Regions from separate parts of the Sphingobium sp. RS1 genome, predicted to be linked through region 1. Evidence: riboswitches for the same ligand, from Rfam matches in the RefSeq annotation. Region 1 holds a riboswitch; each other region holds the start of a gene.

Region 1 (9,659 bases):
CCTTGGGCGGCGCATCGGCATAGCGGGCGGACAATTGCGTCAACGTCCCCGTCGCCGTCTCCTCATAGGCCTTGCTGATCTCGCGGCTCACCGCCGCCTCCCGGTCGCCCAGATGCGCGGCCATCGACGCCAGACTGTCCGACAGGCGCGGTCCGCTTTCGTAGAAGACCAAAGTGGCCCGCAGCGCCGCCACCTCGTCCAGCGCATCGCCCCGCGCTTTCGCCTTGCTCGGCAAAAAGCCCATGAACAGGAAACGATCGGTCGGCAGGCCCGACAGCGTCAACGCCGCAATCGCCGCACTGGGTCCGGGCAATGTCGTGATCTTGCGCCCCGCCGCCCGCGCATCGCGCACCAGCTTATATCCGGGATCGGAAATCAGCGGCGTTCCCGCGTCGGACAGCAAAGCGACCGATTCGCTCGCCATCCGCTCGATCAGCCGCTGCCGCACATTTTCGGCGCTATGGTCGTGATAGGGGACCATCGGCCGGTCCGACCCGGCATGGCGCAGCAGCCGTGCGCTCACCCGTGTATCTTCCACGGCGACCACATCGGCCAGCCGCAGGACTTCCGCACCACGCGGCGTAAGGTCTCCGAGGTTGCCGATCGGCCCCGCAACGATATAAAGCCCGGGTTCAAGCCCTGAAGGTTCAGTTTCCATAAGGACGCCAGATGACAGAGACGGATGCCCCCCGGCAAGCAAACATGTTCGCCGCCGCAAAAAGGGGCGCACGGATCGCCTTCATGGGCGCCGCCCTGTTCCTCGCCGCCTGTCAGTCGATCGTGCCCAAGGGGCCGGGGCCAGTCGCGCCCACCGGCCCCGCCCAGCCGACCGGCCCGGAAGTGGTACAGGGCCTGCCGACCGATACGGCGCGCCATCGCGTCGCTTTGCTGGTGCCGATGACCGGCAACAATGCGGGCGTGGGCCAGTCGATCGCCAATGCCACCACGCTGGCGCTGCTGGATACCAGGACCGATCGGGTCCGCATCACCACCTATGACACGGCGCTGGGTGCGGCGGCGGCGGTGAACAAGGCGCTGGCCGACGGCAACCGCCTGATCCTTGGCCCCCTACTGGCGGAGGATGCCCGCATCATCGGGCCGATCGCGGCGCGCGCCAATGTGCCGGTCATCAGCTTCTCCAACGATGCCAGCATTGCGGGCAGCGGCGTCTATGTGCTGGGCTACAACACCGCCCAGTCGATCGACCGCGTCGTCGATTATGCCAAGGACAAGGGCCTGACCCGCTTCGGCGCACTGGTGCCGCGCGGCGTCTATGGCGAACGCGCCGGCAACGCCATGCTGCGCGCGGTCGAGCAGGCCGGCGGCACGGTCGTGTCGATGCAGACCTTCGACCGCTCGCCCGCCTCGATCACGGCCGCAGTGAAGAAATTGCAGGCCTCGTCCAGCTATGACGCGCTGCTGATCGCCGATAGCGGCCGGGTTGCGCTTCAGGTCGCGCCGATAGTGCGGAAAAATGGCGGCGCCACCGCGCGCCTGCTGGGCACGGAACTGTGGAACACCGACGCCTCGCTCGCCGCCAGCCCGATCCTGCGCGGCGCCTGGTTCGCCAGCGTATCGGACACGCTCTATCGCCAGCTCGCCAACAAATATCGCGCCCGCTACGGCAGCGCGCCCTTCCGCCTGTCCTCGCTTGGCTATGATTCGGTGCTGCTGACCGTGCGCATCGCGCAGGACTGGAAGCCCGGCACGCCCTTCCCGGCGGCCCGGCTGCGCGATGCCGGCGGCTTTTCCGGCATCGACGGCGCCTTCCGCTTCAACCGCGCGGGCGTTGCCGAACGCGCGCTGGAAGTCGGCGAAGTAGGCGCTGGCGCCATCGCCGTGATCGACCCCGCCCCGCGCGGCTTCGGCGAGTAACTGACCAGACGCGGGATAGCTCCCGGTCAATTCACCTCATTCCGTTCGCTTCGAGCGAAGTCGAGAAGCAGCTAGCGCCGCACTTATCGTTTCTCGCCTACGCTCGAAACGAACGGATCAAAATGCAATCATCTCGCTCTAGGTGCCACTCCTGACTCTCCCCACCGGCAGGATCAGCGGCACGTCCCCGTCCCGCTCGATCCGCGCGGTCACGCCGTAGACCCGCGCCAGCATGTCAGGCGTCAGCACATCCATCGGCGCACCGTCAGCCACCAACGCGCCACCGTCCATCAGCAGCAGCCGGTCGCAATAACGCGCCGCCATGCCCAGGTCGTGCAGCACCGTGACGACCAGCGCGCCATCCCGCGCCTCGGCCCGCAGCAGGTCCATCACATCGATCTGATGCCCCGGATCAAGCGCGGCGAGCGGCTCGTCGGCGATCAGCGCTGGCGCGCCCACCGCCAGCGCCCGCGCCAGCAGCACCCGCGCCCGTTCCCCGCCCGACAATTCGGTCGCGACCCGGCCTTTCAGATGCAGCACATCGGCCCGCGCCATCGCCGCCTCGATCACCGCCTCGTCCGCCGCCGACAGGCGCGACAGCGGCCCCAGATGCGGCAACCGCCCCAGCGCCACCAGCCGCTCGACGCCCAGCGGCCAGTGCAGCGTCTGCCCCTGCGGCAAATAGGCGACGGACCGCGCGATCGTCTGCCGATCCAGCCCGGCGACATCGCGCCCGTCCATCTGCACCCGCCCGACTTGCGGCTTCACCAGCCCCAGCAGCGCGCGGATCAGCGTCGACTTGCCCGCGCCATTGGGACCGATCACCCCCACCAGCGTTCCCGGCGCCAGCGTCACGCCGACATCCCTAACTGCCGCATGGCGCCCCAGCCGGACCGACAGCCCGTCCGCAACAATCGTCACCATAGCCGCCGCTCCCGCATCAGATGGACAAGGAAGACCGGGACGCCCAGCAACGCCGTCACCACGCCCAGCTTCAGTTCGTTGGTCGACGGGATCAGCCGAACGCCGATATCCGCCAGCGTCAGCAGCGCCGCCCCGCCCAGCAGCGAAGGCAGCAGCACGGCCGAGGGCGACCGGTCGGTCAGCGGCCGCACCAGATGCGGCACGATCAGGCCGATGAAGCCGATCGATCCCGACACCGCCACCGCGCCGCCCACGCCGATCGCCACGCCCAGCATCATGCGCAGCCGCGCTGCCGACAGGTTGACGCCCAGCGCCTGCGCGCCTTCCTCGCCCAAAGTCAGCGCGTCCAGCGTCCGCCCGTCCGCCACCAGCAGCGCCGCGCCAACGACGACACAGGGCAGCGCTATCCAGACATGGTCGTAACTGCGATTTTCCAGGCTCCCCAACAGCCAGCTCATGATTTCCATCGCCGCAAAGGGATTGGACGACAGGTTGAGTGCCAGGCTGATCCCCGCCCCCGCCAGCGTCGACACAGCGATACCCGCCAGGATCAGCGTCAACGGGCTTTCCGCCGATCCCGACAGCAGGAACAAAGTCAGGATCGCGATCGCTCCGCCCACGATCGCCAGCAATGGCAAAGCCAGCGGATGCAGTTCGGACAGCCCGAAATAGAGCGCACACACCGCCCCCAACGCCGCCGAATTGGACGCGCCCAGCACGGACGGCTCGGCCAGCGGATTGCGCAAATAGCCTTGCAACGAAGCGCCTGCCACGCCCAGCATCGCGCCGACCAGCAGGCCCAGCAGCATGCGCGGCAATCGCAGGTCCAGAATGATGGTGCGCGCGATCATGTCGCCGCCGCCGGTCAGCACCGCCATGATGCGGGCCGGGCTGATCGTCACCGCACCCAGAAATATGGAGCCAAAGGCCGCACCGATCAGGATCAGCGACAGGCCGGGAATCAACAGGGGATGATGGCGGCGTGCGCTCATGGCTTGCCTCCTTGCCTGTGCTTGTTAAGGCGATGGGAATGATCGGCCGGATGATCCTTGCGGCAACCGCCCTGTTCGCGCTCGGCGGCGCTGCACCCGCGCCACCGCGCCGGATCGTCTCGCTCAATGTCTGCGCCGATCAATATCTGCTCGCGCTGGCCGACCCGAACCAGATCGCCGCGCTCAGCAGCAATGCCCGCGACCCGGCCTTGTCGGCCGCGGCGGACAAGGCGCGCACTTTCCGCACGCTGCGGCGTCCATTGGAGGAGGTGCTGGCGATCCAGCCCGACCTGATCCTGGGCTATCCGATCGGGCCCGATAAGGTCGCTGGCGCGCCGCCGGGCGACTGGCGCACGCTCGGCCTCGCCAGCGCGGAAAGCTATGGCGCGATCCTCGACCAGATCCGGCAGGTCGCGCGCGCCGTGGGGCATGCCGACCGGGGCGAGGCGCTGATCGCGCGGATGAACCGCGATCTTGCCGCCCTGCCCCGCACTCGCCGTGGCAAGGTGGCGGCCTATTATCAGCGGCGCGGCTATATGACCGGCACCGGCACATTGATCGACGATCTCATGCATCGCACTGGCCTCACCCATCTCGCTGCCCGGCTCGGCAAGCCGATGCTGGCGCAGATATCGCTGGAGGAAATGGTCGCCGCCCGGCCCGACTGGCTGATCGTGGAAAGTGCGACCGACCATGTGGTCGATCAGGGCACGGAAATGCTGCACCATCCCGCGCTGCGCACCATCCCGCGCATCAGCCTGCCGCAAAGCTGGACCGTGTGCGGCGGCCCAGCCTATGTGCAGGCGGCAAGGGCCATCACGGCGCGCCTGAACGCGCCGCGCTGACCCCGGCCAAAAGCCCTCAGAAGCGGACACGCACGCCACCATAGGCCGCGCGGCCATAGGTGCCATAGCCATAGGCCGTCTGGTAATTCTCATCGGTCAGATTGTCGACGCGGCCATAGACTTCCAGATGATCGCCCACAGGGAAGGACGCCCGCACGCCCGCCAGCGCATAGCCGTCGAGCCGGCGCGTGTTCGCCGCATTGTCGAAACTGTCGCCGACCATCGTGATGGTCGCGCCGGTCGACAGGCCGAACGGCCAGACATAGTCGGCCGACACGCTCACCGCATTGGCCGCGCGGCGGGCCAGGCGATTGCCGAAATTGGCCGACCCGGCCGACCGGTCACGCGCGTCGACATAGCTATAGCTGCCCGTCACGGTCAGCGCGTCCACCGGCTTCAGCGCGATCGAGGCTTCCACGCCCTTGGCACGGGTGCGGTCCAGATTGCCGTAGCGGAACGTGTCATTATCATAATTGATCTGGTTGCGGGTATCGCGCTGGAAAGCCGTGACCGACAGCACAGCCCGCCCCCCGTCGAGGCTCTGGTCGAAGCCGATATCATAGCTTTTCGACCGTTCGGGGGTCAGCGCCGCATTACCGCTCCAGCTATCATAAAGCTGATAGAGCGAGGGCGCCTTGAACCCCTCGCCATAGCTCAACCGCACATTGGTGGCGCCGCCATTGGGCGAATAATTGGCGTTGGCGCCAACGGTGGTCGCGCCGCCGAACTGGCTGTGATCGTCATGGCGCAGACCGCCGGTGACGGCCAGGCCGGTGAAGGGCTTCACGATCGCCAGCGCATAGACGCTGTCGATGTTGATCTTCGCACTCGTCGTGCTGCCAAAGCCGAAATAATCATAGTCCGGCCGTTCATGCTCATAACCGAAGACCAGCTTGGCCTGATCGACCGGCGCATAGACGCCTTCATATTCGAAGCGCAAATTGGTGCCCGAATAGCCGTAATCGACATCCGCGCCGCGCGCCGAATAATAATCGCGATCATTGCGCATCCAGGTGACCGCCGCGCGATTGGTCAGCTTGCCGTCCAGCAGCGCCAGATTGAGGCCGGCATAGCCGACATATTGATCGGTGATGGCCACTTCGGGCGTATCCGCCAGCGCATAGGTCGGCGCCGGGAAGCCATCCACATCCAGATCGGCATGGATATAATAGCCGCGCAGGTCGAGGCTCAGATTGTCCGAAAAGGCCAACTTCACCCGCGCATTGGCGGCGATATTCTCGGTGCCGTCCCGCTCCGTACCATTGGCCGCCGACGAAATGCCGTCGGTGCGAAAATAGGCCGCGCCCACGCCACCCGACGCGATGCCAGCCGTGCCGGACACATCCGCCTTGGCACTGAACGTGTCGGCATAGCCGTATTCGGCCGACGCATTGGCGCCGAAGCCTTCGGCCGGCACGCCGGTCATGATGTTGACCACGCCGCCAATCGCCTGGCTGCCATGCACCACCGAGTTGGACCCGCGCAGCACTTCGATCCGGCGGATATTGCCGGTCAGCAGCGGGCCGAAATCATAGCCGTCACCGATGCCGCTGGGATCGTTCACCTTCACCCCGTCGATCAGCACCAGAGTCTGGGTCGTTTCGGCGCCGCGCAGCGACACGCCGGTCTGCGCGCCGACGGTGCCGTTGCGGTTGAACCGCACGCCCGGCGTCGTCGCCAGCAGGTCCACCACGTCGATCGCCTGCCGCGTCCTGATCGTATCCGCGTCGATGATGGTGATCGCCTGCCCGACCTCGTCGCGCGACTGTTCGATGCCGGCAGCGGTCACGACGATCTCGTCATCCGTCTGCGCAAAGGCGGAGTTCGCGGCCATCAATGCTACGAGCGAAAGTCCATATTTCAACATTATCATTGCCCCTCAAGCGTCACAGCGACGTTGGCTGGGGCGTCCGCCTGACAGCGGTCGGGTCGCGAAGGGATGACGCCATGTCCCGTCCGCGGCCCGATGCGGCCCCGGCCGCATGGCGTCGCTCGACGGAAAAACCACCGTGCCCCGACCATCCCCTGGACCAAAGCAGAGCGACCATGCGCCGGCCGGTCTCCTGGCTCGCGGGTCGCAGCACGATGCACACCTTCCCGGATCGCTCCAGTGGTTGCCCTTGTTGGGGGCCAGTGCATCGCGCTATCCGCTTACAGTTGCAGGGACAGCCGTGGATTAGGGCACTTGCACGCCCGCACCACATTCCCGATTAACCCGTTACCGGGCACCGGCGCGATCATATTGCAGGAAAGCCAAACCTCCCCACGCCGCGCGCCATAAGGGAAAGCGGGGACGCTGCCAAGCGGGCGCGGGTTTAGATCCGGTCGCTGTGTCCCCGCAGCAACAGCGCGTCGGACCGCGCCAGCACGACCAGCAGCAACCCCGCCGCCTCGGCCCGCTCCGCCGCCAGCCGGGTCGGCGCGGAAATGGTGACCAGCAGCGGGCAATCGGCCAGCACCGCCTTCTCCACCAGTTCATAGGAGCAGCGCGACGACAGCAGCGCAAAACCGCCATCCCAGCCCGCACCCATCCGCGCCATCGCGCCGATCAGCTTGTCAAACGCATTGTGCCGCCCGACATCCTCCCGCACCAGCCGGATCGCCCCGTCCGCGCCCACCCACGCCGCCGCATGCGCTGCCCCAGTCGCGCCATTCAACGGCTGATGATCCCGCAAATCCGCCAGCGCGCGGAAGATGGCCGCCCGGTCCGCCTGCGACGTCGTCGTCACGCGCGGCAGCGGCCGGATCGCCTGCTCCAGATTCTCGATCCCGCACAGCCCGCAGGAAGAATCCGACGCACGATGCCGCACCCGCTCCAGCAGCCCATCGGTGCGATGCGGCGGCAATGTCGCGCGGGCGATGACCCCTGCACCGGTATCATGCACATCCACGTCCAGCAGCGCATCGTCCCGGCCCACCAGTCGCTCGGCCAGGCTGAACCCCTGCACCAGATCACCGATATCTGCCGGCGTCGCCATCAGCACGGCATAGCCCGCGCCATTATATTCGATCGCGACCGGCACTTCCTCCGCCAACGGTCGGTCGATCGCCTGCGTGGCGCCGTCGGGCGTCAAACGATCGAATGTCAGGGAACTGGAGGCAGGCTCATCCATCATCATGGCCTAGCGGTGGATGGCCTGCCGCTCAACCGGCGTCGCAATGGCCCGCCTGGTCCACCGCGTTGAACTGCGTCGCATCGACATCGGACGCCGGCCTGCCCTGCGCCATTCGGGCGACGGCGGCAGCCACCGTTGGCGACAGTCGTTCAGGCTGATCCTGCGCGATCGCGATGATCTGCGTCTTCATCCGCGGATCCCAAAAGCGGGCCAGATGTTCGGCGAGCGCTTCCGTCGCCTTCGCCTCGCCCATCATCGCCATGTTGCGGGCAATCTGGTGCGCCATATAGATCAGCCGATCCGTGGTCGACATGACATGCGCGTCGTCGCTCATATGCTCCGCCTATTCCGCCGCTTCCAGCGGCGCAATGCGGCGGCTGTTGCGGGCCTGCTCGGCATAGTCCTGCTGCCAGTCGCTCGGCCCGTTGCTGGCCATCACCTGCACCGCCGTCACCTTATATTCCGGGCAATTGGTGGCCCAGTCCGAATAGTCGGTGGTGATGACATTGGCCTGCGTCTCGGGATGGTGGAAGGTCGTATAGACGACGCCCGGCGCCACCCGTTCCGTCACCAGCGCGCGCAGGGTCGTCTCCCCGGCCCGGCTGCGCAGCGTCACCCAGTCGCCATCCTTCAGGCCCCGGTTGTCGGCATCGCTCGGATGCATTTCCAGCCGGTCCTCCGGGTGCCAGGCGGTGTTCGCCGTCCGCCGCGTCTGCGCACCGACATTATAATGGCTGAGGATTCGGCCCGTCGTCAGCAATAACGGGAAGCGCGGCCCGGTCTTCTCGTCGGTCGGCACATAGTCGGTGACGACGAACTTGCCCTTCCCCCGCACGAAGCCGCCGATATGCATGGTCGGCGTGCCGTCCGGCGCGGCATCATTGGCCGGCCATTGCAGCGATCCTTCCGCTTCCAGCCGGTCATAATGCACGCCGGCGAAAGTCGGAGTCAGCGCCGCAATCTCGTCCATGATCTGCGACGGATGGCTATAGTCCCAGTTCAGCTCCATGGCCTGCGCCACCAGCTGCACGATCTCCCAGTCGGCATAACCATTGAGCGGCGCCATCACCTTGCGCACGCGCTGGATGCGCCGCTCGGCATTGGTGAAGGTGCCGTCCTTCTCCAGGAATGTCGATCCGGGCAGGAAGACATGCGCATAATTGGCGGTTTCATTGAGGAACAGATCCTGCACCACCACGCATTCCATCGCCGCCAGCCCGGCCGCGACATGGTGCGTATTGGGGTCGGACTGGAGGATATCCTCACCCTGCACGAACAGCCCCTTGAACGTGCCGTCGGTCGCGGCGTCCAGCATGTTGGGGATGCGCAGGCCCGGCTCGGCATCCAGCGCAACGCCCCATGTCCGCTCGAACAGGCTGCGCGTGGCATCGTCCGACACATGGCGATAGCCGCTGAATTCATGCGGGAAGCTGCCCATGTCACAGGCGCCCTGCACATTATTCTGCCCCCGCAGCGGGTTCACGCCCACGCCTTCGCGCCCGACATTGCCGGTCGCCATGGCGAGATTGGCGATCGACATGACGGTCGAAGACCCTTGCGAATGTTCGGTGACGCCCAGCCCATAATAGATCGCGCCATTGCCCCCGGTGGCATAGAGCCGCGCGGCCGCCCGCACATCCTGCGCCTTCACGCCCGTCAGCGGCTCGATCGCCTCGGGCGAGCGCGCCGCTTCCGACACGAACTCCGCCCAGTCCTGAAACTCATCCCAGTCGCACCGTTCGCGGATGAAGGCTTCGTCATACAGCTTCTCGGTCACGACCACATGGGCGATCGCGGTCAGCATCGCGACATTGGTGCCGGGGCGTAAGGGAAGATGATGTTCCGCCGCGATATGGGGCGACTGGACCAGATCGGTGCGCCGCGGATCGATGACGATCAGCTTCGCG
Region 2 (9,659 bases), 200 kb from region 1:
GCATGCGACGCCTCATAACCGATCGCCAGATCGATCTGCGGTTCAGCGATCGCGCGCGCGACCAGCGTGGCAAGCAGGGCCGCGAGGATGCCGGCCAGCATCCCGCGCCACAATAATGTCCGGGTCATGACCGGGCGTCAGTGGCAGGGAAAGCCGAGCAGGTGCCGGCCGTCATGCACATATTCATGCACATACATGCCGTCGAACAGAGCGAAGGCGCCCTGTTCGGTGCTGACGAAATAGAGGAAGATGAGCGCGATCAACGTGCCCAGCACGGCCCAGGGCGCGATATCCGCGATCGGAATGGCGGCATCGCCGCGTACGGGGATGAAAGGATCGTCGAACAGAACGGCGCTAATCGCCATGGCCTGATACTCCTGCACGGGATTGCGCGTCCCCGGGATATTGTCGCAGTCCGGGAGGAAGGTCTGGCTCTCGACGTCGGCAATCGACGGCGATAACAGTGGCGCGACCGCGCCGGAATTGCACCGGCTTCTTCATCCTGAACGATCCGTCCTTTAGGCTGAGCGAAGGGATGGCGTCAATCATCTGCTGGAGGCCGTGCTGACGACATCGCTGCTGCTGCTCTGCGCCGGTGCGACGCGCTCCAGCCGGCAGGGGGGCTTTCCCGCCCCTGGCGAATCGCTGGACGATCACGGCCGGCGCGATGCCGCCGCGCTCGCCCTACCGACCCACTTTCGCGAGATAGTGGAGGTCAGCCCTTGCCTCTCCGCCATCGAAACGGCGCAGGCGATGGGCGTCACCCCCCTGCCCCAGCCGGCATTGCGCGACGTCAGCCATGGCCGCTGGGCCGGGCGCAGCTTCACCCGGCTATCGGCGGAGGAACCCGATGCTCTTGCGCAATGGCTGGCCGATCCGGCGCGGGGCAGCCCGGACGGCGAGAGCCTGCATGGCTGCCAGTTGCGCATCGGTGTCTGGCTCGATGCCCTTGCCGGCACGAGCGCGCGCATCTGCGCCTTGTCCCATCCTATGCCGATCCGTGCTGCCATCGCCCATGCGCTCGACATGCCACTACATGCCAGTCTCGGGATCGACATCGCCCCGCTGTCGCGCACGATGCTGTCCTTCAACGGCCGCTGGCGGCTACAGAGCCTCACCCCTTTGTGAAAAGAGTTGCGGACCGGCATTGCCGTCTCTATCCGCAATCCCGTCCATGCATCTTATGATGCGCGGGCGAAAAGATCGCGCCGGTGCCTCGCAAGAGGCTTAAAATGGGAACGCGGTGCGGACGGCGAGAAGCCGTCCTAATCCGAGGCTGTCCCTGCAACTGTAAGTGGCGAGCGCGATACACAAAAGCGGCGGGGCAAGGCGCCCCGTGCCGCAGCCACTGGGCCGGACGCTGCAACATGCGAGGCCCGGGAAGGCCGTGTATCAAGCGATGACCCATGAGCCAGGAGACCTGCCGGCGTCTGGTCGCTCTTGCTTTGGTCCAGGGGATGACCGGGGCACGGTCCAACCCGTCTGAGCGACGAACGAAGCGGCAGGGGCCGCACGATGCGCGAGGCCGGCTGTCCTGATGCGGGCGCCCGACCGCTCCCGCGCATCGGCCGTTCGCGAACGGTACGTCCCTGCCTCGTTGTTTTGAGGCGCGCGACAAGGGACAAGATCATGAGCAAAGTGCCAACCACCGTCATCACCGGCTTTCTGGGCGCGGGCAAGACCACGCTGATCCGCCATCTGCTGCAAAATGCCCAAGGGCGCCGGCTGGCGCTGGTCATCAACGAGTTCGGCGATGTCGGCGTCGATGGCGAACTGGTGAAGGGCTGCAATGACGCGGCTTGCCCGGAAGAGGATATTGTCGAGCTGGCCAATGGCTGCATCTGCTGCACCGTGGCCGACGATTTCCTGCCGACCATGCAGAAGCTGCTCGACCGGCCCAATCCGCCCGAACATATCATCATCGAAACCAGCGGCCTCGCTTTGCCCAAGCCGCTGGTCAAGGCGTTCCAGTGGCCCGATATCCGCACCCGCGCCACGGTGGACGGGGTAATCGCGCTGATCGACGCGGACGCGGTGGCGGCCGGCCGCTTCGCCACGGATGAGGCGGCGCTGGCGGCGGCGCGCGCGGCGGACCCGAACCTCGATCATGACAGCCCGTTGGAGGAGTTGTTCGAGGAACAGCTGGTCTGTGCCGACATGGTGGTGCTGAACAAGACCGACCTTGTCGACGCCGATACGCTGATCGCGGTCGAAGCGCAGGTGAAGGCGGAAACCCGCCCCGGCGTGGCGATCATCCACAGCGCGCAGGGGGCAGTCGATCCCGGCGCGCTGCTGGGCCTCACCGCTGCCGCTGAGGATGATCTGGATGCCCGCCCATCACATATCGACGGGATGGAGGAGCATGACCATGATGATTTCGACAGCTTCACCCTGTCGGGCGGCGACATTGCCAACGTCGATGCGCTGATCGCGCAGTTGAACGCGACCATCGCCGCGCACGACATTTTGCGCATCAAGGGCATGGTGGCGGTAGCGGGCAAGCCCTCGCGGCTGGTGGTGCAGGCGGTCGGCCCGCGCATCCAGCATTATTTCGACCGTGGCTGGAAGGCGGACGAAGTCCGGCGCACCCAGTTGGTCGTGATCGGCCAGAAGGGGCTGGATCACGCCGCAATCGAGGATGCACTGAAGCCGGTCATCGGCTGATGCATCTTCTGTCCGCCACGCCCGGCACGATCTCCAATGGCGAGGAGGCGATCGACCTCGACCAGTCGCCAGGCGATATCGTGATTCTGACGGTGGCGGACAGCGAACTGGCCTGTTTCGCCAAGGCGGCGGCGCGCCTGATCGACGAGGCGCCGGCAGCCGGCGCGCCCAGCGTGCGCCTCGCCAATCTGCTCCAGCTGCGGCACCCCTATTCGGTCGACCTCTATGTCGAAAAGGTGATCGCCCACGCAAAATTCGTCTGCGTCATCCTGCTCGGCGGCAAAAGCTACTGGCCCTATGGCATAGACGAGATCGCACAGCTGGCGCGGGAGCGGGGCATCGCCTTCGCCGCGATCGCCGACGGGCGGGAGGATGATCCCGCGCTCGACCGGGCATCGACCGTGCCGGCCGACCTGATCGCCCGGCTGCGCGACTATCTGCGGCAGGGCGGCATGGCCAATGCGCTGGGCTTCCTGCGAACCGCCGCGCGCACGATCGGGCGGGATGCGGGCATGCCCGATGATCCGGTGCCGGTGGCAGATGCGGGCCTGTATCTGCCGGGCATCGATCGCCCTGCACTGTCGGACCTGCGCGCGCGCTGGAAACCGGATGCGCCGGTCGCCTGCCTGATCTTCTACCGCGCGTTGATGGTGGCCGGGACGCTGGACGCAGTCGATGCGATGATCGCGGCACTGGAGGCGCGCGGCTTCAATGTCGTGCCGGTTCATGTCCGGGCCTTGCGCGAGCCTTTTGCGATGGACTGGCTGACGGGCGTGTTGGCGCAGGTGCGGCCGGACGTGATCCTGAACGTGACCAGCTTTGCTGCCTCCACCTCGTCTGAACCCCGCACGCCGAGCGTGCTGGAGCAGGCCGATTGCCCGATCCTCCAACTGGCCTTTGCCGGCGTCGAGGAAAGCGAATGGCAGGATGCTGCACGCGGCCTTGGCCCGCGCGACCTGGCCATGAATGTCGTGCTGCCCGAAGTGGACGGGCGCATCTTCACCCGCGCCGTCGCCTTCAAGGCGGCCGAGCGGTTCGATCATCTGACCCAGTGCGGCATCATCGTCCCGCGCGTGGCGCCCGGCCGCGTCGCCTTCGTCGCCGACTTGGCCGCGAACTGGGCGCGGTTGCGCCGGACCCCGGTGGACGAACGGCGGGTGGCGCTGGTGCTGGCCAATTATCCCAATCGCGACGGGCGGATCGGCAATGGCGTGGGGCTGGATACGCCGGCCAGCGCGGCGGCCATCCTCGCCGGACTGGCGGCAGCGGGCTATGCTATTGGCCATGCGCCCACGAGCGGCGTGGGGCTGATGCGCCTGCTGACCGGTGGCGTCACCAATGCGCTCGATTCGCTCGATCGACCCGGTGAGGTCGCGCTGTCGCTGACCGACTATCGTGCCGCTTTCGCCACCATTCCGGCAGTAGCGCGCGCCGCCATGCTGGAGCGCTGGGGAGATCCGCAGGCCGATCCCTTTGTACGCGACGGTGCCTTTCGTCTGGCGGTACACAGATTTGGCCATATCGCCCTCGCCGTCCAGCCGGCGCGCGGTTACAATATCGACCCCAAGGCCAGCTATCACGATCCCGCGCTGCCGCCGCCACACGCTTATCTGGCCTTTCACATCTGGCTGGACCGGCATTTCGGCGCGCAGGCGGTGGTGCATGTCGGCAAGCATGGCAATCTGGAATGGCTGCCGGGCAAGGCGGTGTCCTTGTCGGAGTCCTGTTTCCCGGAAATCTGCGCCGGACCGGTGCCGCAACTCTATCCCTTCATCGTCAATGATCCGGGGGAAGGCACGCAGGCGAAGCGGCGGATCGGCGCGGTGATCGTGGACCATCTCACCCCGCCGCTGACCCGCGCCGAAACCTATGGGCCACTCAAGCAGCTCGAAGCGCTGGTCGACGAATATTATCTCGCCGCTGGCATGGACCCGCGCAGGCTCAACCGGCTGCGCCGCGACATTATCGACCTCGCCCGCAGTCAGGGGCTGGACAAGGATGCGGACGCGCAGGGCGATGACGAGGACGCGCTGTCGGCGATCGACAATTATCTCTGCGAACTGAAGGAATTGCAGATTCGTGACGGGCTGCACGTCTTCGGCCGGTCGCCGGAGGGGCGGTTGCGGCGCGACCTGCTGATCGCGCTCGCACGGACGCCGCGCGGATATGATCATGGCGGGCAGGCGTCGCTGCTGCGGGCAATGGCGCAGGATCTGGGGCTCGACTTCGATCCGCTCGATTGCCGGATGGGGGATCGCTGGACCGGGGTGCGGCCGGACGCGCTGGCAGGCGTGTCGGACGAACCCTGGCGCACCCATGGCGATATGGTGGAACGGCTGGAGTTGCTGGCGGCAACGCTGGTGGACAGCGATCAGCGGCCGGCGTGGGGAAAGGCGACGGCCAGCGTGCTGGACATGATCGCCGGCGATCTCGCGCCCCGCATCGATGCCTGCGGCGAGCGGGAAATGGCGGCGCTGCTGCGCGGCCTCAATGGGCGTTTCGTCATGCCCGGCCCATCCGGCGCGCCCACGCGCGGGCGGCCCGATGTGCTGCCGACCGGGCGCAATTTCTTTTCGATCGATACCCGCGCCGTGCCCACCGCCGTCGCCTGGGAATTGGGCAGGAAATCGGCGCAGTTGCTGGTCGACGATTATTTCCAGCGGCAGGGCGACTATCCCCGCGCCATGGCGCTGTCCGCCTGGGGCACGGCGAACATGCGCACGGGTGGCGATGATATTGCGCAGGCGCTGGCATTGATGGGCGTGCGGCCGCGCTGGGACTGGACATCCGGCCGGGTCGTCGGGTTCGAGATGATGACCCTGGCGGAACTGGGCCGGCCGCGCGTAGACGTAACCTTGCGCGTGTCGGGCTTCTTCCGCGATGCCTTCCCCGAACAGATGGACCTGATCGACAGCGCCGCCCGCGCCGTGATGGCGCTGGACGAGCCGGAAGAGGATAATCCTGCCGCCGCCCGCCACCGGCGCGAAACGGCCGCGTTGCTGGAACAGGGGCAGGAAGCCGCCACCGCCGCCCGGCGTGCGGGCGCGCGGGTCTTCGGGTCGAAGCCTGGCGCCTATGGTGCGGGGTTGCAGGCGATGATCGACGAAAGACTGTGGCACAGCCGTGCCGACCTGGCCGATGTCTATCTCGACTGGGGCAGCTATGCCTATGGTGCCGGGGTGGAGGGTGACGCCGAACGCAGCCTGTTCGCCACGCGGCTTGGCCAGGCGGACGCGGTCGTCCAGAATCAGGATAATCGCGAGCATGACCTGCTGGACAGCGACGATTATTATCAGTTCGAAGGCGGCATCGCCGCGGCGGTCGAACATCTGAAGGGCGCAAGGCCGGTCAGCTACCATAATAACCATAGCCGCCCCGAACGCCCGGTCATCCGCACGCTGGAGGATGAAATCGGCCGCATCGTGCGCGGGCGCGTGACCAATCCCAAATGGATCGCCGGGGTCATGCGCCACGGCTACAAGGGCGCGTTCGAGATCGCCGCGTCCGTCGATTATCTCTTCGCCTTCGCCGCCACCACCCATGCGGTGCGCGACCATCATTTCGACGCCGTCCACGCCGCCTTCATCGAGGATGAGGCCGTGCGCGCCTTCATGGCGGATGCCAATCCCGCCGCGCTACGCGAAACTGCCGCGCGCCTGAACGAGGCGCTGGAGCGCGGCCTGTGGAAACCCAAGTCCAACAGTGCGGGCCTGCTGCTCGCCAGCCTTTTGATTTAACGCGTTTTCTTAACCAGCAGATGAAGCCATCTGCTTGGAAAACGCTCTAGCAGGAGCATGAAGATGGTGGAACGCACCGAGGAACAGCATAAGGCCAAGATGCAGAAAAAGCAGGCCGCGCATGACCGCATCATCGCCGGCAAGACGGTGGAGAAGGGTCTGCTGATCGTCCATACCGGCAAGGGCAAGGGCAAGACCACGGCCGCGCTCGGCATGGTGGTCCGCGCCATCGGCCATGGCAAGAAGGTCGGCATCGTCCAGTTCGTGAAGGGGGCGATGACCACCGGCGAAAGGCAAGTTTTCGACGCTTTCCCCGATCAGGTCGAATTCAAGCCGATGGGTGAAGGCTTCACCTGGAACACGCAGGACCGCAGCCGCGATATCGCGCTGGCGCGGGAGGCGTGGGCGGAGGTGAAGCGGATGATCGCAGACCCCGCTTACGCCATGGTGCTGGCCGACGAACTCAATATCGTGCTGCGCTACGACTATCTGCCGCTGGACGAGGTGCTGGCGGTGCTGACCGCGCGACCCGAGATGAAGCATGTCATCGTCACCGGCCGCAACGCGCCCGAAGCGCTGATCGAGCAGGCCGATCTGGCCACCGAGATGACGCTGCTGAAGCATCCGTTCCGCGAACAGGGCGTCAAGGCGCAGCCCGGCATCGAATTTTAGGAGGAAGTCGCCGCCGCCAGCGCGCGCGCGGCCTTCACATAGGCCGGGCCGCCGCACACGGTCCAGGCCTGCGGGATGCCGATCCGCCGGATGCTCCGGAGCGCGGGATGATGCATCATTTCCGTGCCCTGATCGGTCACCCGGTCGGTCGCGCTGTCCACGATCAGATAATCCGGGCGGGCCGCGACAACCTCCTCCAGCCGCATCTGCGACAGGGACGGCCTGCCCAGCTTTCCGGCCAGATTGGTAAGGCCCACCCGCTGCATCAGGTCATCGATCAGCGTACCGGTCCCGGTCAGATAGCCGCGCCGCTGATAATAGGCCGCCACCCGGCCGGCACCGGCCCTGCCGATGGCCCGCATGTCGGCATCCATCTGCGCGATCAGCGCTTCGCCGCGTGCCGGTTGGCCCACCGCCTTCGCCACGTCGCGGATGGAGGCGACGATCGCGTCGTAGCTGTCGGCGCCTTTGAGGTCCATCGCCGGATAATGGCGCGCCTTGAGCACCGCGATCGCCGGATTGCGCCGCACCGGCATGCCGATCATCAGGTCGGGATCGGCCGCTAGCACCGCTTCGGCCGAGCCGTTCAATATGGGCAGCCCCCCCACCTGCGCGGCCACGGCGGACATATGGGGATCGGCCGCATTATGGGTCAGCCCGGCAATCTGATCGCGATCGGCCAGCGCCACGACCAGCTGGTCCGCGCACAGGTTGAGCGAGACGATGCGGCGCGGCACGGCTGGCGCCTTGCGCACCGGCGCGGCCGCCATGGCCCAGCCCGCAATGCCCGCCGCCACAGCAAGGATCAGGCCGCCCAGCAGCCGGGGTGACGGGATAGGCTTCATCGCACCAGCCCCATAGCGTGCCGTTTCGACGGCGCAACCGTGACGATGCGATGGCGCGCTATCCGCCGGCCGGCGCGAGCGCGATCAGCGCTGCTTCCCGTCTTGGTCCGATCTCCACCGTCTCGACGTGCGGGTCGCGTCGCACGCCGCCCGGCAAAGGCATCTCCGGTGCCGGGGTCCAGCTTTTGTTGGCGGGCGGCATGACCTGTCCCACGATCGGCCGGGAGGCGGCGCGGAGCTGATCTTCGGACCTGTCCGCCGCCGCCATTACCGGCCGCGCACTGTCCCGATGCGCCAGCGACAGGCGCGCGATCCGACCGACCAGCGGCTCGGCGCCACCGGCCGATGCCTGGAAGGCCGGCGGCGTTCCCCACCAGCCGGTCCAGCGGAAGAAGAGATGGGTGCCGACCTTCGCCGTCTTGTCCAGACTGGCGCTCCAATAGGGTAGGACCCAGTCGGTATGATAATGGGTGGCAAGGCCCACCGGCCGGAACACCGCGCCTGACAACGCGCCCTTTGCGATCGTCCGCGCACGCTGCCAGGCGGCCGGCGACGGCGTCCGGGCCAGGGCGCCATCACAGGTGAAGGTGAACTGGCAGCCGGTGCGCCGTTCCTGTCCCTGAAAGACGACGCCGCACACCGATTTGGGAAAGGCGGGATGGCGCACGCGGTTGAGCACCACTTGCGCCACTGCCTGTTCGCCGACCCTATCGTCGCCCGCCTCGTATATTTGCGCGGCGGCCAGACAATCGGTGGCGCGTGCCAGATCGTCCGCCCCGCCGGCGAAGCGGAAGGGGCTGGCCGCCGGATTTGGGCGCGGCGACATGGGAATGGCGGCGTTCACCGTCCGCGCCTTGCCCATAGGCAGCGCATAGAGCTGCGACGGCTCCACTCTGGGGAGGGAAGGCGGTTTTCGGTCAAGGGCCGTCTGGTCCACTGCCTGCATTCTGTCCGGCACCTGCGCCATCGTCGGCGCTGGCGCCTTTTGCCCCTGCGACAGCGCCAACGCGGCCAGCAGGAAGGCCAGCCCCATCAGGACGGTCCCCGCCACCCGGCGCGAGGCGAAGGCCGTGGCCATCGCGTCAGCTATTGTCGCGCAGGCCGGTGCCGGGCCGGCGCGTGGCCAGCGGCACGAAGGAAACCGGCTTGATCGGCACACCACCATGCGAAGCGGCCTCGCCAACCTCGAACAGATGGTAGAGGAAGGATATCATCGCCTCCCGCCCCTTGTCGCTCAGTTCCACCAGCATGCGGCGATGATCCCGCGGGTCATACCGGCGGACGACCAGGTCGGCATCCTCCAGGCTTTCTATCCGCCGGATCGTGCCAGTGGCGCTCTCGCCGGAGATCGCCATCGTATCCTTGACGCACAGGGTCCGCCCCTCTTCCGCAACGACGAACAATTCCAGCATGATGTCCCAGGCGGAATCGCGGAACACATGTTTGGGGAAATGCTGGGAGCAATGAATCCGCGCCTGCTGCGTTTGCCGGGCGAGGGCAAGCAGCGACATGCCGGACATATCCGGTGTCGATGATCCCTCTCTGCGTTCGCGCGAAGCCATGCTTACATCCTTGCACTGCATTCTCTTCGATCGAGTCAAAGGCTGACCCCGCCACCTTAACGAACCCTAAACAGCGTAATTTTCTTGCGGTCACGCGACCGAAACTGTCTCCATTTCCGACCGATCCGGTCCCTGCGCCTCGGCCTTCAACTGGTCGACCAAAGCGTGCAGCCCACTGC
Region 3 (9,659 bases), on a different contig from region 1:
GCGCTCGCGCATCCCCGCGCTGACCAGCGCCATCGTCCAGAACCCGGCCTATGACTGGTGCCATCAGGTCGAGCCGGACCCGTCTCTGGGTGGCCGGGCGGATATCTGGCCGGCGGGCAAGATGCTGGGCGGCGGCAGTGCCTTGAACGGTATGATGTTCATTCGCGGTCATCGCTGGGACTATGATGAATGGGCGCGGCAGGGCGCGGCAGGCTGGGACTATGAGGCGGTCCTGCCCTATTTCCGCCGGATGGAGGATAATGAGCGCGGCGCCGACACATGGCGTGGCACGGGAGGTCCGATCGCCGTGTCGGAAGGCCGCGCGCGCTATCCGATCACCGACCAGTGGATCGCCGCGGCGCAGGCAGCGGGCATCCCCCGCTCGCACGATCTCAACGGCGAACATGCCGAGGGTGTCGATTATGTGCAAGTTTCGCAGCGACGCGGCGAGCGTTGTTCGGCAGCGCGCGGCTATCTGCACGATCGACGGGGCGGCAAAGCGCCCAATGTCCTGCTGGAAGCGCAACTGCTGCGCATCCTGATCGAGCAGGGCCGTGCGATCGGCATCGTCTATTGGCAGGATGGCGTCGAAAAAACGCTGCGCGCGCGGTATGGCGTGGTGCTGAGCGCCGGCTCGATGAACACGCCGCGCCTCCTCATGCTCTCTGGTATCGGTCCGGCCGATCATCTGCGCGCCCATGGCATTGCCGTGGTGCGTGACCTTCCGGGGGTCGGCGCCAATCTTCAGGACCATGTCGGCACCCATGTCGTGAACGAAGTCGATGTGCGCACGCTCAATAGTGATGCGCAAGGCTTGCGAGGGGCATGGCAACTGCTGCGCTATGCCCTTGCACGGCGCGGCGCGCTAACCACCGCGATCGGCCATGCCCAGGCTTTCGTGAAGAGCCGGCCGGATCTCCCCGCCCCCAATCTCCAGATCAGCTTCGCCGCCTTCGCCTTCGACTTCGATGAGCAGGGCCGGTTGATGCTGCGCAAGACGCCATCCGTCTCCACCTTGGTCGGGTTGATGCGCCCCAGTCATCGCGGCCGCATCAGTCTGCGCTCCGCCGATCCGTTTGCGCCGCCGAAAATCGAGCATCGCCAACTTGGCAGCGACGATGATATCGACCAGATCGTAGAGGGCATCGGCATCGCCCGCGCCATCCTCAATGAAACACCGATCGCAACCCATATAAAGAGCGAATTGCGCCCCGGCGCGGCGCTGATCGATCCGCAGCAATTGCGCGGCTATGTCCGCATGGCGTCGATCCCGCTCTACCATCCGGTCGGCACGGCGAAGATGGGCCGGACAGATGATCCACAGGCGGTGGTCGACTCCGATCTCGCCGTCATCGGCATCGACGGGTTGTGGGTGGCGGACGCCTCCGTCATGCCGACCCTGCCGGCGGGCAACACCAATGCCACCGCGATCATGATCGGCGACAAGGGCGCGGACCATGTGCTGAAAAAGCTCCGTCGCAACTGAGGCGCTGGCGGCGAGCCGGCGGCTTTGCCACAAGGCGGGCATGAAACTGAGTCGTGACGCGATTGTCGATGAAGCGATCGCCCTGCTGCAGCAAGAGGGGCTGGAGGCTGTGTCGCTCCGCAATGTTGCAGCGCGCCTCGATGCAAAGGCGCCCTCGCTCGCCCGCCATGTCGGCGACAAGCAGAATCTGCTGGCGCTAATGTCGACCCGCCTGTTCTTCGAGGCGCTGGCCGATGTGGCGCCGGGTGGACCGTGGACGGACTGGATGGTTCGTTTCGGGCAGGCGCTCTGGCGCAAGCAGCGCGCGACCCGCGATGCGGCCATGCTGATCGCCGCTGCGCCGGCGCATGTCGGTTCGATCGAGGCCATCGCCGATCATCTAGGCGCGCACATCAGGGCGATGGGTCTGTCCCCGCAACGCGGCATGATGATCCAGTCGGCGGTGCAGGCCTTGATTACCGGCTGGACCGGCTTTGCCACCGGTCCTCAGGGGAGCGACATCGCCCGACTGGTGGAGATCGACGCTGCCGTCGATGCCAGCCTGATCGCGCTGGTGCAGGGTTTTGCCTCGGGGAACGACAGTCTGTGACGCTGGGCAGAGGGCTCGTCATTGGCGCCCCGGCTTCGGGTGCTGGCAAGACGATGGTGACGATCGGCCTGCAACGCGCCTTCGCCGATCGCGGCATCGCCGTTCAGGGCGCCAAATGCGGCCCGGACTATATCGACCCGGCCTTTCATGCCGCCGCCACCGGGAGGCCCTCGATCAATCTGGACGGCTTCGCCATGGCGCCGGCCATGCTGGGCGGGCTGGCCGCGCACGCCGCATCAACTGTCCAACTCGTTGTCGCAGAAGGTGCGATGGGCCTGTATGACCGCGCACGCGCACAGGGGCAGTCGGGCGCTTCTGCCGATATGGCGCGCTTGCTCGGCTGGCCGATGCTGCTGGTCGTGGATGCCCGCGCTGCGGCGCAGACGGTGGCGGCGGTCGCCCATGGCTGTGCAACCTTTCCCGGCGCACCGGCCATTGCCGGGGTCATTGCAAACCGCGTCGCCAGCCCGCGCCATCGCCGCATGATAGAGGATGGCTTTGCACGCATCGGCCTGCCCCTGCTGGGCGCGATTTCAACGGATGACGGTCTGGCCATGCCGTCCCGTCATCTGGGGCTGGTGCAGGCGGGCGAGACGGAGGCACTGGACGCGCGGATCGCGGCGATCGCGGAACGGGTGGCGGCGCAATGCGATCTGGATGCGATCCAGGCAGCGGCGGGAGCAACGATGGATGTCCCGGCGCAGAACCCCAATATCCGCCCGCCTGGACAGCGAATCGCCATCGCCCGCGACGCGGCTTTCAGCTTTTTTTACCCCCATATGGCGCACTGGTGGCGATCGGCCGGGGCAGAACTGCACTTCTTCTCGCCACTGGCGGATGAAGCGCCGCCGGCCCATTGCGATGCCTGCTGGCTGCCGGGGGGGTATCCGGAACTCCATGCCGGACGGATCGCCGCCAATCACAACTTTCTGACGGGCCTTCGCGCCTTCGCGCAAAGTCGACCGGTCCATGGGGAATGCGGTGGCTACATGGTGCTGGGCCGCACGCTGGAGGATGGTGATGGCGCCGTGCACGCAATGGCGGGCTTGTTGCCGCTGGATAGCAGCTTTGCGCGTCGGCGCATGACCCTGGGCTATCGCCACGCCCGCTTGCGACAGGACAGCAGCTTCGCCGCTGCCGGGCAGGCACTGCTGGGCCATGAATTCCATTATGCCAGCATCACTGCCAGCGACGGCGAAGCACTGGCCGACATGGCCGATGCCGAAGGCCAGCCGCTCGCGCCGGCTGGCCACCGTGCAGGCCAGGTAACCGGCGGCTTCTTCCACTTGATCGCCTGACCCGACTCGATTAGGGCGGCCATTGCGTCAGGTTCCCCGCAAGGGGATCAAAAGGGAACGGGGTTCAAGACCCCGGCTGCCCCTGCAACTGTGAGCGGCGAGCCATCGAGGCACAGGCCATTGGGATGAACATCCCGAGAAGGCGCTTCGAAACGGCATGGACCCGCAAGCCAGGAGACCTGCCTGTCGCGGTCGTTCTTCGTCCGGACAGGGTGTGCCGGTCGAACGAGGATATCCTCGCGCAACGACAAGCTGACCGTGCGGGTTCGCGCGGTGGCGATGTCGTGCGCCCTGATGCCCGGCACCGCTGCCGTGTCGCGTCCGCCCGGTCCTGTCACAGGCTGGGGGATTATCATGCACTGGATTTCAAAGAGCGGACTTTTCATTCTGGCGGGCCTGTCCATCCCGGGCTTCTCGACCCCGGCCTTGGCCGAGGATGCGGGCGACGTGATCGTGACCGCGCTGCGCCAGCCGCAGGCGATCGAGCAGGTTGCATCGAGCATCACGGTGCTCGACAAGGCGGCGATCGACGCGGCGCAGGCTTTGACGGTATCGGACCTTTTGATCCGCACGCCCGGCGTCAGCTTCACCCGCAATGGCGGCTATGGCACGGCGACGTCGATCCGCATTCGCGGCGCAGAGGCAGACCAGACCGTGCTGGTGGTCGACGGCGTCAAGCTGGCCGATCCCTCCTCTACCGGCGGTGGCTATAATTTCGCGACGCTGATGACCGGCGACATCGACCGGATCGAGATATTGCGCGGGCCGCAGTCGATTCTCTGGGGCAGCCAGGCCATTGGCGGCGTCGTCAATGTCGTGACTGCCCGTGCCGAGCGGCCTATCGAAGGCAGCTTCGACATCGAGGCGGGATCACGCGATACCGTCAGTGCCCGCGCTGCGCTGGGTGGCCGGCAGGGCGCGGTCGACTGGCAGATCGCCAGCAGCCGCTTCACGACGGAAGGCATTTCCGCGATCAGCCCGCGCTATGGTGCGAAGGAGAAGGACGGCTACACCAATGGCACGCTCAACGGCCGGCTGGGGGTCGCGCTCGCACCGGGCATATCGGTTGATATGCGCGGCTATTATGCCAAGGGCCGCACTGATATCGACAGCGCCGGCACTGTGCCGGACAGCCCCGAATATTCGGAAGTTGAGGAATGGATCGGCTATGCCGGCCTTAATGCCGATCTGTTCGGCGGCGGGCTGCACAACCGCCTGTCCTTCAGCCGCAGCGAGACGGTACGTGACAATATCAACCCGTCACGCAAGCTGCGGCAGTTGAGCTTCGCTGCGAAGGGCGAAACCAACCGCTACGAATATCAGGGCGTACTGACGATCGCGCAAGGCTGGACCGCGACCTTCGGGGCGGAGCGGGAGGAGCAGCGGATGCGCACCGCCTCACCTTCCGACAATCTCGCCGCCTATGCGACGATCCGCGGATCGGCCGATATCGACAGCCTCTACGCGCAACTCAATGTCGAGCCGCTGGCCGGGCTGACGCTCAATGGCGGCGTGCGCTACGATCATCATTCGACCTTCGGCGGCAATAGCGTCTTCGGCGCGGGCGCAGCCTGGGCACTGGCCAAGGACAGCACGATCCTGCGTGCCAGCTATGGCGAGGGATTCAAGGCGCCAACCCTCTATCAGCTCTATAGCGACTATGGAAACACGGCTTTGGTCCCGGAAAAGTCGCATGGCTGGGATGCCGGCATCGAACAGCATCTGTTCGACCATGGCCTGATCCTGTCGGCGACCTGGTTCGACCGCAGCACCGACAATCTCATCACCTATAATGGCTGCCCCACGACCAACCGGCCCGCGCTTTGCTACGCGCCCGGCACGACCACGCCGCGCTTTGGCTATTATGCCAATGTCCAGCGCAGCGAGGCGCATGGACTGGAACTGGCCGGGATCGCCCATGTCGGTCGATTGACGCTCGACGGCAATTATAGCTGGGTGTCGGGGGAGGACCGGTCACCCGGCCTCAACTACGGCAACCAGCTGGCGCGGCGTCCGCGCCATGCGGCCAATGGCACGGCGCGCTACGACTGGGCCTTCGGCCTCAGCACGGCTGTCACGGTCCGCTGGTCGGGCAAGGCGCTGGATACCGCGCGTACCAGCGCAACGGTCGCACCCTTTGTGAATGCGGCCTACACGCTGGTCGATCTGCGCGCCGAAATGCCGGTGCTGGGGAAGCTGACCCTGTTCGGCCGGGTCGAGAATCTGTTCGACGAATATTATGAAACCGCCCGCCGCTACGGTCAGCTGGGTCGTAGCATCCATGCCGGCTTGCGGGCGCGGTTCTGATCCCGACTGACATCCCCTATGACAAGGAGCGCACGACCATGGAGAGCCTGTCCCCCGCCACCGCCCGCCATCTCTGGGTCGGATTGATGACATTGGCCAGCACAGTGACGACGCTGGCGCTGGCCTGCGCCACGCCTTTTCCCGCGCTGGCGGCCGTCGCCGCGCTGTATGTCCGGCGGCAGGAGGGCATCATCCTGATGCTTGCCGCCTGGGCAGTGTCGCAGGGGGTCGGCTATTGCATGCTAGGTTATGAGATGACCGGTGAGAACGGCGTCTGGGCCGTGACCATGGCGCTGGCCGCGATCGCCGCGCTGCTGGGCGCGGACGGGGTGGCCGGGCGGTTGGCTGGTGCGCGTTCCACGCTCCGCCTGGTTGCGGCCTATGGCACGGCCTTTGTCTTGTTCAAGCTGGTGGTCCTGGTTGGCGCTTTCCTGCTCGACTCTGGCTGGGCGGCCTTTGCGCCGGATATCATGGCACGGCAGTTTGTGCGCTACGCCATGATCCTGGCAGGGCTGCTGGTCCTGCAAAATCTGATTGATCGCAGCGGCTTGCTGCGTCGTTCGGTGGTTGCCTGATGCTGCGCGCGGTCGAGGATAGCCCGGCGGTGGTGGTATGCAGCAGCTGCCGCCATTCGCCGGAGGCGCGAGAGGATGCGGAGGGCGTGCGTGGCGGCGCTCGGCTGGCGGAGGCTTTGCGTCGGGTAAAGGCTGGCTCGGATCGGTATGACGGGGTAGCGGTGCAGGATATGCCCTGCCTGTTTGCCTGTTCCGACCATTGCACCGTCCATCTGCGGGCGCCCGGCAAGATCGGCTATGTGCTGGGTCGCTTCACCCCGGATGAGGAGGCTGCTCGGGCGATCCTGGACTATGCTGTCCATCATGCGGCGAGCGAGCATGGACAGGTGCGCTATGCCGACTGGCCGCAAGGGGTGAAGGGACATTTCATCGTCCGGATGCCGCCGGCCGGTTTCGTCGCGACATGAGCCTCTTTCCCACCGTTGCCGCCTTTGATGCTGCACTGGCATCCTTGCCTCAAGCCGACAAGGCTTGTCGCGCCGCTGCCACTGCCCGTCAGGCGCAACTCACCAAACCTGCCGGATCGCTCGGCCGACTGGAGGAAATTGCCATCTTCATGGCCGGATGGCAGCGGCGTGCCCGGCCAAGGATCGATCGCGGCCGGGCGGTGATCTTTGCCGGCAATCATGGCGTGACCCGTCATGGCGTCAGCGCCTTCCCACCGGAAGTGACCGCACAGATGGTCGCCAATTTTGCCAGGGGTGGGGCGGCGATCAATGCGCTGGCGGGAGCGGCCGGGCTGGACTTGCAAGTGGTGCCGATCGCGCTTGACCAGCCGACCGCCGATTTCACGGCCGGGCCGGCGATGACGGAAGCAGAGTGCCTGACCGCGCTCAACATTGGCGCGGAAACAGTCGATCCGGGGCTGGACCTGTTGTTGCTGGGCGAAATGGGCATCGGCAATACGACGGCGGCCGCCGCGCTGTGCCTGCGCAGCTTTGGCGGCAGCGCGGCGGACTGGGTGGGCGTCGGGACGGGCATCGACGATCATGGTCTGGCCGTGAAGCGGCAGGTGGTCGAACTGGCGATCGCCTGTCATGCCGACGCACTCCTCACACCTTTCGAGACGTTGCGCCGGGTCGGCGGGCGGGAAATCGCCGCGATCGCGGGCGCGATGCTGGCCGCGCGCCACCATCATGTGCCGGTGGTGCTGGACGGCTTCATTTGCGCTTCCGCCCTGGCGCCGCTGGCAGCCTCGGTTCCGGCCATTACCGACCATATCCTCGCTGGTCATCGCTCTGCCGAGGCCGCGCATGGGCGGCTACTCGACCGGTTGGCATTGCAGCCGCTGCTCGATCTCGACATGCGCCTGGGCGAGGGGAGCGGCGGCGCCGTGGCGGCTGCGGTGGTTCGTTCCGCACTGGCCGCGCATGACCAGATGGCGACCTTTGCCGACGCTGGCGTGTCGGAAGGCTGATGCAGGGCAGGCTGCTTCACCTGATGCGCCATGGGGCGCCTGCTGTTACCGGCCGGCTTCTCGGGCATAAGGATTGGCCCGCGACAGAGGCGGGGACGGCTGCCTGTGTTGCGCGGGCGGCAACGCTGGAAGTCGGAGCGATATTTTCCTCCGACCTCTTGCGCGCACGGCAAGCCGCGGATGCCATCGCCGCGCCGCGTGCCATTGCGCCGCAGATCGACAGGCGTTGGCGCGAACTGGATTTCGGCGGCTGGGATGGTGCCGATCCGGCGGCGCTGGATGCCGCTGCACTGGCGGGTTTTTACACCGATCCCGATGCGTGCCCGCCGCCGGATGGAGAGCGCTGGTCCGGGCTGACGATGCGCATCGATGGGGCGATTGCAGCGCTGCCAGCGGAGCCAACTCTGGTCGTGACCCATGGCGGCGCGATGCGGGCGGCCTTGGCGCTGCTCTGCGGTTTCGATCAACGCCAGCTCTGGGCGTTCGACCTGCCCTATGCCGCCTGCCTCACATTGCGGCTCTGGCCGGGAGAGCCGCGCTGGGCGCAAATTGTCGGGCTGGCGGCATGAAGGGCTTCATCCTTGCGCTGCAATTCATGACCCGCTTGCCACTGCCACGGGTGGTATCGCAGGAAGCAGATTTTGCATCCGCGATCCGCTGGTTCCCGGCGGCGGGTCTGGTAGTTGGCATCATCGTCGCTGCGGCGGGTTGGGTCGGCGTCCGGATCGATCCATGGACCGGCGCGCTGCTGGCATTGCTCGCCTGGACCTGGGTGACGGGCGCGCTGCATCTGGATGGACTGGCGGACCTGGCTGATGCGGCCGCTGCGGCGCATAAAGGACGCGAACGGCTGCTGGCCGTGCTGGCCGACCCCCATGTCGGCGCGATGGGCGTGACGGCGGTGGGGCTGCAACTGATTGCCAAGCTGATATTGCTGCATGGCCTGATCGAGGCCGGGACGCTCGCGGCTTTGCCCCTGTTGCCCTTCGCGGCCCGGATCGGTCCGCTTTGGTGGAGCCGGTGTCTGCCGCCGCTGCATGATGGGCTGGGCGCACGTTTTCGGCTCGCAGTCCGCCCGGTCGATCTGGCGTTATGGACGGCGACGCTGTTGTTCGCGGCCTGTTGGTTCCCGGCCTTGCTCTGCGCACTACCGCTGTTCGGCTTTTGGGGCTGGTGGCTGCTGTCGCGGATCGGCGGCCTATCCGGCGACGGCCATGGCGCAGGCATCGAACTGGTCGAAAGCGCCCTGCTGCTGGCCTCGCTGATCCTGGTTCACGCTGCATGACCGATTGGACCTATCATGGCGGCAAGCTTGACGCGGCGCGGCGTTTCTTTGGCGACGGGCCTGCGCCATGGGTCGACCTGTCGACCGGCATCAATCCTGACAGCTGGCCTGTGGAGAAGGCACCGACTTTCGACTGGCGGGCACTGCCCTGCGATACGCAACTGGCGGCGCTGGAGCGGTCTGCGGCGGACTATTTCGGCGTCGATCCGGCGCATTGCTGCGCGCTCCCCGGTAGCGAGGCGGGGCTGCGGCTGCTGGGTGAATTATTGCCGGGCGATGTGCTGCACGGCGCAGCCTGCTACCGCACCCATCGCGACATCCGACCCGGCAGTCGGGCCTTTATCCCGGGCGTGGACGATCCGGCTGGCAAGATCCTGCTGCTCGCCAATCCCAATAATCCGGACGGTCGTTTGCTGGATCAGCCGACGCTTGACGCGCTGCTGCAACGCCAGACGGACAATGGCGGCTGGCTGGTGCTGGACGAAGCTTATGCCGATTGCCTGCCGGATAGCAGTTTGGCGCATCGCGTCGATGACGGCCAGCGACTCATCCTCTTCCGCTCCTTTGGCAAATTCTTCGGCTTGGCAGGGCTGCGGCTGGGTTTCGTGATCGGGCCACGGACCATCATCGCACGGTTTCGCGAGCGGTTGGGCAGTTGGCCGCTTTCGACGGCGGCGTTGGTGATCGGGGCGGCAGCCTATG

The links. A riboswitch is a leader RNA that binds a small molecule or an ion and turns the genes downstream of it on or off. The one in region 1 is predicted to bind cobalamin.
Region 2: linked by a shared signal. The riboswitch ahead of cobW (cobalamin biosynthesis protein CobW) and the one ahead of ACNHGR_RS17355 (TonB-dependent receptor plug domain-containing protein) in region 1 are both predicted to bind cobalamin.
Region 3: linked by a shared signal. The riboswitch ahead of ACNHGR_RS23130 (TonB-dependent receptor plug domain-containing protein) and the one ahead of ACNHGR_RS17355 (TonB-dependent receptor plug domain-containing protein) in region 1 are both predicted to bind cobalamin.

Annotation. Positions count from the first base shown of each region.
Region 1 is NZ_JBLZXE010000002.1:3,185,793-3,195,451, reverse strand. Features, by position in the region: gene rsmI (16S rRNA (cytidine(1402)-2'-O)-methyltransferase) at 1-658, opposite strand, end outside; gene ACNHGR_RS17375 (penicillin-binding protein activator) at 670-1,875, shown strand; gene ACNHGR_RS17370 (ABC transporter ATP-binding protein) at 2,014-2,799, opposite strand; gene ACNHGR_RS17365 (FecCD family ABC transporter permease) at 2,793-3,791, opposite strand; gene ACNHGR_RS17360 (ABC transporter substrate-binding protein) at 3,842-4,636, shown strand; gene ACNHGR_RS17355 (TonB-dependent receptor plug domain-containing protein) at 4,653-6,503, opposite strand; cobalamin riboswitch at 6,673-6,884, opposite strand; gene fdhD (formate dehydrogenase accessory sulfurtransferase FdhD) at 6,952-7,752, opposite strand; gene ACNHGR_RS17345 (formate dehydrogenase subunit delta) at 7,781-8,086, opposite strand; gene fdhF (formate dehydrogenase subunit alpha) at 8,096-9,659, opposite strand, start outside.
Region 2 is NZ_JBLZXE010000002.1:2,981,253-2,990,911, reverse strand. Features, by position in the region: gene ACNHGR_RS16400 (CbtA family protein) at 1-128, opposite strand, end outside; gene ACNHGR_RS16395 (CbtB domain-containing protein) at 138-365, opposite strand; gene ACNHGR_RS16390 (histidine phosphatase family protein) at 562-1,128, shown strand; cobalamin riboswitch at 1,198-1,442, shown strand; gene cobW (cobalamin biosynthesis protein CobW) at 1,630-2,664, shown strand; gene cobN (cobaltochelatase subunit CobN) at 2,664-6,401, shown strand; gene cobO (cob(I)yrinic acid a,c-diamide adenosyltransferase) at 6,465-7,073, shown strand; gene ACNHGR_RS16370 (ABC transporter substrate-binding protein) at 7,070-7,918, opposite strand; partial or broken gene ACNHGR_RS16365 (cell wall hydrolase) at 8,205-8,834, opposite strand; gene ACNHGR_RS16360 (MarR family transcriptional regulator) at 9,001-9,480, opposite strand; gene ACNHGR_RS16355 (UDP-N-acetylmuramoyl-tripeptide--D-alanyl-D-alanine ligase) at 9,571-9,659, opposite strand, start outside.
Region 3 is NZ_JBLZXE010000003.1:707,274-716,932, forward strand. Features, by position in the region: gene ACNHGR_RS23115 (GMC family oxidoreductase) at 1-1,486, shown strand, start outside; gene ACNHGR_RS23120 (TetR/AcrR family transcriptional regulator) at 1,527-2,075, shown strand; gene ACNHGR_RS23125 (cobyrinate a,c-diamide synthase) at 2,078-3,373, shown strand; cobalamin riboswitch at 3,386-3,574, shown strand; gene ACNHGR_RS23130 (TonB-dependent receptor plug domain-containing protein) at 3,728-5,680, shown strand; gene ACNHGR_RS23135 (hypothetical protein) at 5,719-6,255, shown strand; gene ACNHGR_RS23140 (DUF1636 domain-containing protein) at 6,255-6,662, shown strand; gene cobT (nicotinate-nucleotide--dimethylbenzimidazole phosphoribosyltransferase) at 6,659-7,672, shown strand; gene ACNHGR_RS23150 (histidine phosphatase family protein) at 7,672-8,241, shown strand; gene ACNHGR_RS23155 (adenosylcobinamide-GDP ribazoletransferase) at 8,238-8,957, shown strand; gene ACNHGR_RS23160 (threonine-phosphate decarboxylase) at 8,954-9,659, shown strand, end outside.